2 linked regions of the Puniceicoccus vermicola genome follow. The protein of the gene in region 1 binds, or shares a complex with, the protein of each later gene. Links are inferred from orthologs where the notes say so. Each region holds a gene or a part of one and is shown in the gene's direction. Other genes may lie near its edges.

Region 1 (8,196 bases):
GGAAAACAAGCCTACCGAAAACAAAACTCTCACGACGAACCGCAAAGCTCTGACCGTCAATCTGGACAATTCCCTCTACGGGACCTTTGCCGAGATCGGTGCCGGGCAGGAAGTTTCCCGTCATTTCTTTGTCGCAGGCGGAGCCGCCGGGACGATCGCCAAGAGCATGTCGGCCTACGACATGAAGTTCAGTGACGAGATTTACGGGAAGGCCACGCGCTACGTTTCCCGTGATCGCCTGATCCAGATGATGGATCATGAGTATCGGCTTCTCGACGAGCGGCTCAAGGAAGACCGGGGCTCGGAGACGCGCTTCTTTGTTTTCGCCAACACCGTTTCGGCCCGCAACTTCCGCGGAACGAATGAGTGTCACGGCTGGATGGGGCTGCGGGTGCAGATGGCGCCCGGCGAAAAGCCGAACGACATCATCCTCCACGTGCGGATGCTCGACGATTCCAACATTCTCCAGCAGGACGCGCTCGGGGTGTTTGGGGTGAACATGATCTACGGCGGTCTCTTCCTCCACGAAGAGCCGGACGATTTCATTGAATCGCTGCGGGATAATCTCGAGGGCAACCGGATCGAAGTCGACATGATCGAGTTCAACGGCGACTCCTTCACCCATCACGACAATCGGATTCTCAGTTTGAAGCTTGTCGAAGCGGGCCTGACCAACGCGGTGATGTTTGCCTCGGGCAATGCCATTCTCCAGCCCTCGGAAATTCTTCACAAGAAGGCGCTCCTCGTCGAGCGCGGGAGCTTCCGCCCGGTGACGAAGGTGAACATCGACATGCTCGAAAGCGCCGGGGCGCAGTTTCTGCAGCAGCCGAAGGTGCAGGATGCGAAGGTCGAGGTCGCGATGGAGATCACAATGAAGACCCTGACCGAAGAGGGGAACATCGATTACGACGATTTCCTCCACCGCACGGATATTATCAACAGTCTCGGGTGCTCGGTCATCGTCTCCAATTATTTTGAGTTCTTCCGGCTCGCGGCCTACTTCCGGCGCTACACGCCGATGCCGATCGGGATTGTTCTCGGGATCAATACGCTGACCCAGATCCTCGACGAGAAGTATTACGAAAACCTCGATGGAGGGATTCTCGAGGCCTTCGGGCGACTCTTCAAGGAAGACGTGAAGCTCTACATCTATCCAATGAATGCGTCGGGGTATAAGGCTTACAAAAACAAGGTGGATTCGGCGACCTTCTTCTCGCAGACGGCGGCATCGGAGATCGGGAAGGATGTACTGATCACCGCCGAGAATCTGCGCGTGGCCGACAACATCAAGGGCCTGTACAGCTACCTCCTTGAGAACGGATTCATCGAGCCGATCCGGAGTCATTCGGTCGACAACATGAACATTCTCTCCCGTTTCGTGATCGAGAAGATTGAGAAGGGTGATCCCTCTTGGCGTGAGCTTGTTCCCGAGCCGGTCGCCGCCTACATCACTGAACACAACCTGTGGGACGTGAATGACGCCGAAGAGAAGGCGAAATCATGAGCGCGGAGAAGATCCTTGAATCCGGTGAGTTCTCTCTGCCTCCGGCGCCGAATCCGGTGGGTTCCTACGTGCCCTTTGTCCGGACCGGAAATCTCATCTTTGTCTCGGGGGCCTTGCCGCTGAATGAAGACGGCCTGACCCATAAAGGCAAAGTGGGCCGGGACTATTCGGTGGAGGAAGCCGCGGTCGCGGCTAAGCAATGCGCCTTGAATCTCGTGGCCGTGTTGCGGAGTGCCGTGGGCAATCTCGACCGGATTGGCCGGGTCGTTTCGCTGACGGGCTACATCAATTCAGTCGAAGATTTCGAAGAGGCCGCGGCGGTGATGAACGGAGCCTCCGATACGATCGTAAAGATTTTCGGGGACACGGGCCGTCATTCGCGGGCCGCAGTTTCCGTGAATGGACTGCCGAAAGGGGCGGCCGTCGAAGTCGCCGGCGTCTTTGAACTCGGTTGATTGCGAAGGGCAGTTGCGAATCGCGGATCGAAATTGAGATGTAAACTGCGGTGGAGCTTCGGAGTTCGAAGCTGAAATCGAATTTGGGATTCGTAGTGTGGCGGCTTGCGGCGACCAGTAGCGAGTCGGGGGATTTGACTTGCGGTTGAGGTGTATTTTCGGAGCGTGGTGGCATGTCTCTGGAAGTAAAAGGACTCGGCAAGCGATACGGAAGGCAATGGGTTCTTCGCGATATCGACTGGTGCCCTGAACCCGGAACGATCTCGGCACTCATTGGAATGAATGGGGCAGGGAAAACCACGCTGTTAAATCTATTGGCTGGTTTGTACGTGGGCAGTTGTGGGGAAGTTCGTCTCGCCGGTTTCCCTTTGCGTCGTCATCAGGTAGCCCTGAGGCGGAAGCTGTTTTTTATTCCCGATATCCGGTAGTGTCTCCAATGTGGACCCTCTATCGGCACATTGCGGCTCTCACGGTGATGTTCGAGCGCGATGCGGATCCGATTCGGCGGGAGTTTGAGAGTTTGGTGGACGAAATGGATCTGAGGGAAGTGGTTCGCAAGCCCTTTGTTCAGATGAGTCGAGGGCAACTTTACAAGTCTGCCCTGATCTCGATGAAGCTGATGGATTGCCCTATTTGGTTGTTGGACGAGCCTTTTGCTTCGGGAATGGATTCCCATGGAACGCGGGTGATGAAGCAGTGGTTTCGCGCTGCAGCCGAAAGCGGGAAGACGATTATTTTCACGACACAACTCCCCGAGATCGCAGTTTTCGCTGATCGCGTGGTTCTCTTGCAGCGGCAGAAGGCTCAGTTTTTCAGGACGAGCGGGAGGGACGTTTTGGATGGTGATGGCCGATGCTTTGACCTCGAAGAGATGATGGAGGAATCCCGGTGTGGAAACTGATTCAATCGTTGTTCGGGGAATATAGGCTCGCTCTCTCGCTGGGGGTTCGGGTGGGGTGCCTCTCTTCGATCATTCGGAAGTCGTTGAGTCGGGGAGTCGCGATCTTCTTCTATTTGGGTATTTTTTTTCTTATGGTGCGGACGTGCCTCGATATGATGGTATCGGGCCGAGAGGGGCCCGCCGACCTCGTTGCGGGGATGACCCATGTTTCGATCGTTCTCTTCCTCATTCAGCTGATCGCGGCAGGGACGCGAAGAGAATCGGGACATCCCAAGAATTTGATCGTGGCGTTTTACGGTGGGAATTCCCGCCATGCCGCGAATCACATGGTCGCTACTATTCTCGGAACGGCCTTGGCGCTTTCTCTGGAGATTGGCTTACTTCTCAGCTTGGGAATGGAGTGGGCTTTGCCTGCGAATGTGAGTCCGCTGAAATGGATACTGGCTATGCTGTTGGTGGTAGGAGTCAATTGTGTTGGAGTCATGGCTTTGTCCAGTCTCGTTTCGGTGCGGATTGTTTGGTGGATTTTGATGGGCTACCTTTTCTGCGGGTTGATTGGATTTTTTGGAGAGAGGCAGGGGGTTCTTCAGGGGGATCTGTTGTTCCAGTCGGGTAAGTGGTTGGCGGAAATTTTGCCGCAGTCCCGTCTAGAACAGAGCCTTTGGACCGAGATGCTCGGTGGATCGTCTTCCTGGATGAATTGGATTCCGGCGATAGCCGTGAGCTTGACTCTTCCGTTTTGGATTCGTCGTCAACTTAGGCAGTACGATCTCTATGAAGACGAGTGGGATTCGGCGGATCTGGATTTCGAAGATGATCAATATTTAGAGGAGGCGGAATCTTCCAGCGACGACCTCGGTTTGTTGAATCAGATCGGAACCGAAAGTGATCCGGGGATCCCTCCCTCTGCGCGGATTCGGGATCCGCAGATATTTCTCCAATGGTTTGATCGGAGAGAGAGGGTTCTGCAGCAGTATCTGGAGGGGCCCTGTTTTGCTTTCCTGCGAGGCATCTATTGGTCTCCGTTGATCCTAATCATTCTCTGTATCTACCGGATTGCATTGGACACGGGGTGGCTACCATTTTGGGAGCTAGCTGTGATCGGGCTACCCGTTCTCGCCATTATTCCTTTCCTGTCGCTCGCCATCAGCGGTGTCACCCACATAAATACGATGGCGGGTCGGGCTGTCCCTCTTGAGGACCTTTTTCCTCTCGGCTTCGGGGAAAGAGTCTTCACCCGTTTGAAGGTGGGGATCATCCAGATGTCTCTTGGGCTTCCGGTTCTTGCCTGTGCGCTGGCATTGGCACCCTTGCAGGAATTAGGGGTGGATGGAATTTACCTGCGGTGCTTCGGAGCCTATCTTTCCTGGATGGGGCTTCTGCCCGTAGGCGCGGTGATCGCCAAACAATCGGGCTATCGGCTGACTGGACGTCGATGGGGTTTTGTTCTCGGGATAGGAAATTGTGGCTTCGTCTTTTCCCTGATCGTCATCTTCTTGGGGACTCTGATCAGCGCTTTTTTCGAGCCTTGGCTGCTTGTGGTTTTCTTACCTCTATCTTGGGGGATCGCCGGGCTGTGTTGGCTTCTGTTCAAAAAAGCCGTGGATTTCGGATTCTATGAAATGAGGTTGAGGCCAAACCGGGCCTAGCGCGGACAGAGTCCGCGTTGCCCATGGTCCCAATCCCCTGTTGAAGAGCAGATCCCTTACTCCGGCATCATATGAGGGTCGCCGCCGGGGGTGACTTGACCGCTGGCGAAGGGTTCGATGAGGAGGTCGTAGGCTTCCTCAACGTCATCGATGATTTGGAAGAGGCGTACGTCCTCGGGAGAGATGGTTCCCCACTCGACCAGGTTTGAGAAATTGATGGTGTTCTCCCAGAATTCTCTGCCCATCAAGAGGATGCGGATGTGTTTCTTCGTTTTCTGCGTCTGAATCAGAGTGAGCATCTCAAAGAGCTCGTCAAAGGTGCCGAAACCACCCGGAAAGACGACGAGGGCCTTGGCGTGGAAGAGGAACCAGTATTTTCGGAGGAAGAAATAGTGAAAATCGAAGCTGAGCTCCGGATCGCAGTAAGCATTGATGCCTTGCTCGAAGGGGAGGCTGATCCCGAGGCCGATCGATTTGCCGCCCGCTTCCTTGGCGCCGCGGTTGGCGGCTTCCATGATTCCCGGTCCACCGCCGGAGCAGATGTAGAACTGCTTGTCGGCATCCTCCTGTTGGAGGGACCACTCCGTGAGCTTGCGCGAGAGATCGAGGGCGATGCGGTAGTATTTCGCCGCTCGCTGGATCTGGCGTCGCCGGGCTTCGACCTGTTGCTGGGCCTCTTCGGAGAGGGCAGGTCCTGAGTCGCGGGACTGCGTTTCCTCGAGGAGCTTCTCCGCTTGTTCCGGGGCCGGATTGCGCGCTGATCCGAAAAACACGATCGTATTGCGAACATCCGCAGCGTCGAGGCGCATTCCTGGTTCAGCCAGTTCGCAGAGAACGCGGATCGGCCGGGCCGCCGGGCTGTTGAGAAAAGACAGGTTTTTGTAAGCCTTTTCCGGCTTGGTACTTGGAGTTTTGGGATTTGGGAATTCTTCTTCCTTGTTCATTTCGAAATTTCCTGTACTAATTCATTGTTTTGGGCAACCAGTGGTAAACGAGAGCGCAGCGAGTCGACCCTCGGAATGGGAAGGCGCGGCCGTCGAAAGGCGGTTTGACCCGGTGACCCCCGTGGCGATGCTAATATTAGCATTGGCGGGTGTGTGTTTCATCCGGTCTGCCCAAGCGTATACGGGTGGCGGGCTTTGGAAGATGCAGATCATCTGGGTTGTCTTAGGGATTGGAGTGTATGCTTTCGTTTCGCTGATCAATTACAAGATCCTTCTCGAAAAGGCCCACTGGTTTTACGCGGGGAGTGTTTTCCTTCTCGTCTTGGTGGAAACGCCGCTCGGGGTGGAGATTTACGGTTCGCGGCGATGGATCGACCTGGGGTTTTTCAATCTCCAGCCCTCGGAGCTCGCCAAGATCTCGGTACTGATCATGATTGCGAGCGTGCTGGCCCGTTCGCGTATCGGTAGTTTTCGGAATTCCCTGCAGACGCTTTTCAAGGTTGCTGGAATCGCGGTCTTGCCCATGGGGCTGATCTTTCTCCAGCCGGACCTTGGGTCGACGCTGGTCTTTCCCCCGCTTGTGTTTGGGCTCCTCTACGTGTCGAAGCTCTCGGATCGATTTTTTTACGTCTCCTTTGCCATCTTTGCGCTGCTCCTTTCGGTGGTGGCCTTCGATTGCTATCAGTATTACCAGTATTCTTATGCGGCGGAGCCTGAGCTTCTCGCCGATGAGAGCCGTCCGGATTACGACGAGCTCTCCATCCTGCCGATGCACGATTATCAGCGGGATCGCATTCTCTCTTTTGTGGTTCCTGAACTCGTCGACCCCCGTGGGATCGGCGATAGTTGGAACGTGAATCAATCCCTGATCTCGATCGGATCAGGTGGACTTTTTGGGAAGGGCTGGGGCCTCGGCACCCAGGCACTTCTCGGCTACCTGCCACCAGCGGTAGCTCATAATGATTTCATCTTCGCGGTTCTCGCGGAGGAGAAAGGTTTTGTCGGAAGTACGTTAGCTTTAGTGCTCTATGCGGTGATCATTCTGAACGGATTTCGTGTTGCGGGGTTATCCCGGGACCGGTTCGGGATGTTGCTCGCCGTGGGGGTCAGTGTTCTTTTGTTGGTCCATGTTTTTATTAATGTGGGAATGACGATGGGTCTGACGCCGGTCACTGGGCTGCCGCTTCCGTTTATGACTTACGGAGGCTCTTTTCTTTTGAGCTGTTGCGTTCTCCAAGGTCTCGTCCAGTCCGTTTACCGATTTCGAAAGGATTTTTCGTGAAGGTCTGGCATAGAAGATTTCCCGGGACACGGGAACGCACAGAGGGAAGGGAGTCCTCCATGACAATACACCCGAATATAGGAAAAACTCATGGACTCATCACAAGAATCCCCCACTTCCAAAGCGAATGAACCCGAAGAAGAAGTAGACATCCATCGCGAAGAGCTGGAAAAGCCACCGGTTGAGAAGCCGGTTGAAACGATCCCTGAAGATCAGCTGAAGGAGGACGCTGCCAAGCGTTCGAAAAAGCAACCCATGGTCACCCGCATCGTTCGGGCCCTGCGTAAGGAAAAGAAGGACTTCGCCGAACTCGTCATCAACTCCGAGCCACTCGAAACCCGTGTCGCACTCCTGCGCAACGGCGTTCTCGAAAAGTTCGAAGTCGAGCGCCAGGGCGACGACCGGATGGTCGGTACGATCTACAAGGGCAAGATCCAGAATCTGGAGCCAGGTCTGAAAGCGGCCTTCGTCGACATCGGCGAACCCAAGAACGCTTTCTTGCACTACTGGGACATTCTCCCGGCTGCCAACGACAACACGATCGAGATTGTTCGCGACAACAAGAACAAGGAAAAGGACGGTAAGGGAGGCGAGAAGCAGCCGGAAAAGATCACCGTTAAGGACATCCCGAAAAAGTATCCGGTTGGATCCGAGATCGTGGTCCAGGTGACCAAGGCCACCATCGGAAGCAAGGGCCCCCGGACGACCACGAATATCGCTTTGCCCGGGCGCTTTATCGTCCTCATGCCGTTCTCGGGACAGTGCGGGATTTCCCGTAAGATCGCTGACAAGGGCGAACGCGGGCGTTTGAAGAAGATCCTCCGCGATCTCACGATTCCGGAAGGGATGGGCGTGATCATGCGGACGGCCGGCGAAGGCAAGAAGGCCCGCTATTTTGTGCGCGACTTGCATCTCCTCCTCCGCAAGTGGGAAGAGATCCAGGAAAAGATCGCCTCCTCGAAAAAGCCGGTTTGCCTCTACCGCGAGCCGGATCTCGTCGAGCGGACGGTGCGCGACTTCCTCACCGAGGACATCGACCGAGTCATTATCGACGATCCTGAGGATCACCAGCGGATGCTCGGATTGGTCGGTCAGATCTCCAGCCGCTCCAAGGCGAAGATTGCCATCTTCAAGGAGAACATTCCGATCTTCGAGCGCTTCAACGTGGAACGCCAGATCGAGCAGACCTTCATGCGCAAGGTCCCTCTGCCCAGCGGCGGGGAAATCGTCATTGAGGAAACGGAAGCCCTCGTCTCTGTCGACGTGAACACCGGTGGCCACAAGGGAGGCTCGAAAGATGGGAAAGACTTCATCGTTCGTGCCAATCTGGAAGCGGCAGCCGAGGTCGCGCGTCAGATCCGCCTCCGCAACATCGGGGGGTTGATCATCATCGACTTCATCGACATGAAGCAGAAGCGGGATCGCAACGCGGTCTACCAGAAGATGCGTCAGGAGATGTCC
Region 2 (2,932 bases), on another replicon or contig:
GAGCTGAACTCGTCGATTTCTCCTCTGGGAATCTATCTAACCATTGGCGGCATCCTCGTGGTCTATCCCGCCTTCAGTCTTTCTCCGGTTGCGGGGATGCCCGTTGTCTTAATCACCGGGTTTATGTGGGGTGCGACCCTTCCTCTCCCACTGGGAGTTCTCCCTTTCGCTCTGGGAGTCATCTACGCCGGGCTCTTTCGAATGCGTAACCGATTTCGCAGCCGGCGCACATTCCACCTCGCCACGGTGGCGACAGGGTCCAACCTCCTTCTCCTCATTTTCCTCGGAATCTGGTTTTTCCCCTCCTCGGGATGGAGCCCCTACCTCATCCGCTTCCTCCTGGAAACTCTATTGTCGGAAGCCGCCGTTTTCCTTCTCTCTTTCTGGATATTTGACCTTCAGGAACGTTGTGTTGACCTTCTGGGAGCTCAACCTACTCCCGATGAGATGACCTAAATCATGGCGACCCACAAAAAAGGTAACGAAACGGCACCGCCCCCAGGCAAGCCGCAGCCATTTGATTTTCAAACCCGTCGCAACCGTCGACTGATCCCCTTTGTTGTCATCACTCTCGTCGGCTTCTCGATCCTCATCAGCCAGCTGTTCATGGAACAACTGGTGAATCGAGAGGAACACCTGGAAAGGGAGAAGCAACAAACCATGCGGCGCATCCTGCTCCCGGGTCCCCGTGGCAATATTCTCGACCGCAATGGCGATCTCCTCGTCGGCAACCGGGCCCGATTCTCCGCGGCCGTCTTTCTGAATTCCCTCCGCAAGGAGTTTCGCACCGAGTATCTTTCGCGCGCCGGGGCCATCAAGCGGCAGGAAGCGGAAACCGGCGAAGAGGTCGACATCTCCAACAATGACTTGATCTGGAACTCCCGGATGGCGGTCATCCAGTATCACCTCGACGAGATTAGCCGGATCCTCGGGCGCCCGGTCTCGATTACCCGCCGCGAACTGGAAAGCCATTTCAACAACCGCATTCTCCTTCCGCTAAAGCTGGTTTCCGACCTCAGCGAGGAAGAATACGCACGCCTTGTCGACCAGCTCCCGCCCAACTCCCCCGTCCACGTTTGGACCGAGAGTGCCCGCTACTATCCCTACGGCAATCTCGCGGCGCATACCCTCGGCTATGTCGTCAGCCGGGAGGTGAACCTCCCCGAAGACGAAGAGGATAATAGCGAGCTCATGACCTTCAGCTACTACGGCAAGGTCGGGAAAGCTGGAGTGGAACGCTCTTTCGAGGAACTCCTCGACGGGAAAAGCGGTCAGGAGGTCTGGCGGGTCGATCCCCAGGGCTTTCAGTACGAGCGCCTATCCCTCATTCGGCCGGAACAGGGAGAGGATCTGAATCTGAGCATCGATGTTGCCATCCAACAAGCGGCGCAGCGCGGGCTTGAGGGGAAAGTCGGTGCCGCGGTCGCCATGAATCCGAAAACCGGTGAGGTTCTTGCCTTGGCGAGCAGCCCGACCTACGACCTCAACGACCTCACTCCCTACATCCCCAGCGACGTATACCGCGAGATCGATCAAGCGGGGGGATGGCTCAACCGCGCGATTCAGGGACTCTACCCTCCCGGCTCCACCTTCAAACCCGTCACCGCCATCGCCGCCTTTCGCAAAGGGGTACTTGAGCCGTACGAGATCCTCTTCTGTGGCTCCAGCTACCGGGTGGGCAATCGCAACTTCCCCGAACACTCCAATCCCGGATTCGGCGAGATCGCCCTCCCCCGCGCTCTTGCCGTGAGCTCCAACGTCTTTTTCTACCAAATCGGCCTTCGGGCCGGCATCGACTGGATCGCCGATACGGCCCGCCTCTTCGGGATGGACAAGCCGACGGGCATCGAGCTTCCCTTCGAAACCTCCCGCGAGATCGTTCCCGACCGGCAGTGGAAGAAAGAGACACAAGGCACTTCCTGGTTCCCCGGCGACACAGCGAATACGTCCATCGGGCAAGGTTTTCTCCGGGTGACCCCACTGAATATGGCCGTCGTCGCCGCTGGTCTGGCTTCCGGAAAAACCGGGATCCGCCCCACCCTCGTCCGCCGCGATGATGGATGGACCCCCGACTACGAACTGAAGCCCCTCCCCCTAACCCAGGAAGAATACGGCAGCATCGTCGAGGGGATGATCCGAGCGGTTGAAGAAGGAACGGCCCGCAGAACCCGATTTACCGATCTCACCGTGGCGGGAAAAACCGGAACCGCTCAAGTCTACCCGGACGGGAAAGCTCTGACCCTGGCTTGGTTCATCGGCTTCGCCCCGGTCGAAGACCCCGAAATCGCCGTTGCCGTAGTCGTCGAAGGAGTCTCCGCCGATGACCAATATCACGGAGGAACCACTGCCGCCCCCGTCGCTCGAGAGATTTTTCAAGCCTGGCAGACGACACGCCCCATCCGCTGATAGCCCGATCTGGGCCTGAAGAAGGCTCCCCTCGGATCCGGTTGAGCTCGCTCTAGACGCGAACGGCCGTCAAGGCCCCGTGCACTCCCAACATGTCCTTGAAGTAGCTTCCCGCCTCATGCGGCCAGGGCAGTTCCACGGATTTCCAAGCGGGATGAGCCTCCAAACTCTCACGGCTCCATTCAAAGAAAGGCGCATCATCGGTCCGAAAATAAAACTCGCAACCCGGAGAAGCCGCAGCTGCCATCCGATCCAGAAAGGCAGGTCCTGTCATGCGATTCTTGGCGTGCCGCTTCTTCGGCCAAGGATCGGGGTGCAGGAGAAAAATCCGCTTCAGGGCGACTGTTTCAGGCCAGGCTTCGAGGGTTTCTGTGGCCTCCGCCTTGAGAAACAGCGTGTTCGTCAGATCCCTCTTCGCGACCTTTGCTTCGGCCAGGCGGATCCTGCGGGAAATGAGGTCGACGCCGATCAAGCGCTCCTCGGGTGAATTTTCCGCCAAGGAAGTCAGCCAGTGGCCGTGGCCACA

What was found. The genes of interacting proteins can lie anywhere in the genome.
Region 2: the proteins of H5P30_RS01120 (region 1) and mrdA are in contact, whole or in part, in a crystal structure (PDB 6PL5), measured with the Thermus thermophilus proteins. The link is inferred for Puniceicoccus vermicola from one-to-one orthologs. Residues at the interface, in WP_223903423.1 of Thermus thermophilus: Phe161, Val165, Phe168, Val169, Leu172, Pro198, Tyr199, Glu202, Tyr211, Arg212, Asp213, Gln220, Val221, Gln223, Ser224, Ile226, Ala227, Ile228, Gly229, Ser230, Gly266, Phe267, Val270, Leu274, Tyr277, Gly278, Leu281, Phe285, Leu289, Arg297; in WP_223903432.1 of Thermus thermophilus: Arg4, Ile5, His6, Leu8, Ala9, Phe12, Ala15, Leu16, Leu19, Gly20, Arg22, Ala23, Trp24, Leu26, Gln27, Val28, Tyr31, Tyr34, Leu36, Leu43, Thr45, Asp47, Lys156, Gln157, Gly158, Ser160, Val184, Leu201, Glu202.

Annotation. Positions count from the first base shown.
Region 1 is NZ_JACHVA010000016.1:31,251-39,446, reverse strand. Bases 4,794-7,657 are described here. They hold H5P30_RS01120 (FtsW/RodA/SpoVE family cell cycle protein), read left to right. Parts: upstream 4,794-5,580; coding sequence 5,581-6,735; downstream 6,736-7,657. Other genes in these bases: H5P30_RS01115 (Rne/Rng family ribonuclease), read left to right, coding at 6,826-7,657; H5P30_RS01125 (LOG family protein), read right to left, coding at 4,794-5,453. Outside these bases: H5P30_RS01150 (nucleotidyl transferase family protein), read left to right, coding at 1-1,504; H5P30_RS01145 (RidA family protein), read left to right, coding at 1,501-1,959; H5P30_RS01140 (ATP-binding cassette domain-containing protein), read left to right, coding at 2,133-2,387; H5P30_RS01135 (ATP-binding cassette domain-containing protein), read left to right, coding at 2,396-2,860; H5P30_RS01130 (hypothetical protein), read left to right, coding at 2,848-4,509; more of H5P30_RS01125, read right to left, coding at 4,566-4,793; more of H5P30_RS01115, read left to right, coding at 7,658-8,196. UniProt on the Escherichia coli protein: Peptidoglycan polymerase that is essential for cell wall elongation. Also required for the maintenance of the rod cell shape. Functions probably in conjunction with the penicillin-binding protein 2 (mrdA).
Region 2 is NZ_JACHVA010000053.1:111,249-114,180, reverse strand. It holds mrdA (penicillin-binding protein 2), read left to right. Parts: upstream 1-459; coding sequence 460-2,406; downstream 2,407-2,932. Other genes in the region: trmB (tRNA (guanosine(46)-N7)-methyltransferase TrmB), read right to left, coding at 2,459-2,932; H5P30_RS06575 (hypothetical protein), read left to right, coding at 1-456. UniProt on the Escherichia coli protein: Catalyzes cross-linking of the peptidoglycan cell wall. Responsible for the determination of the rod shape of the cell. Is probably required for lateral peptidoglycan synthesis and maintenance of the correct diameter during lateral and centripetal growth.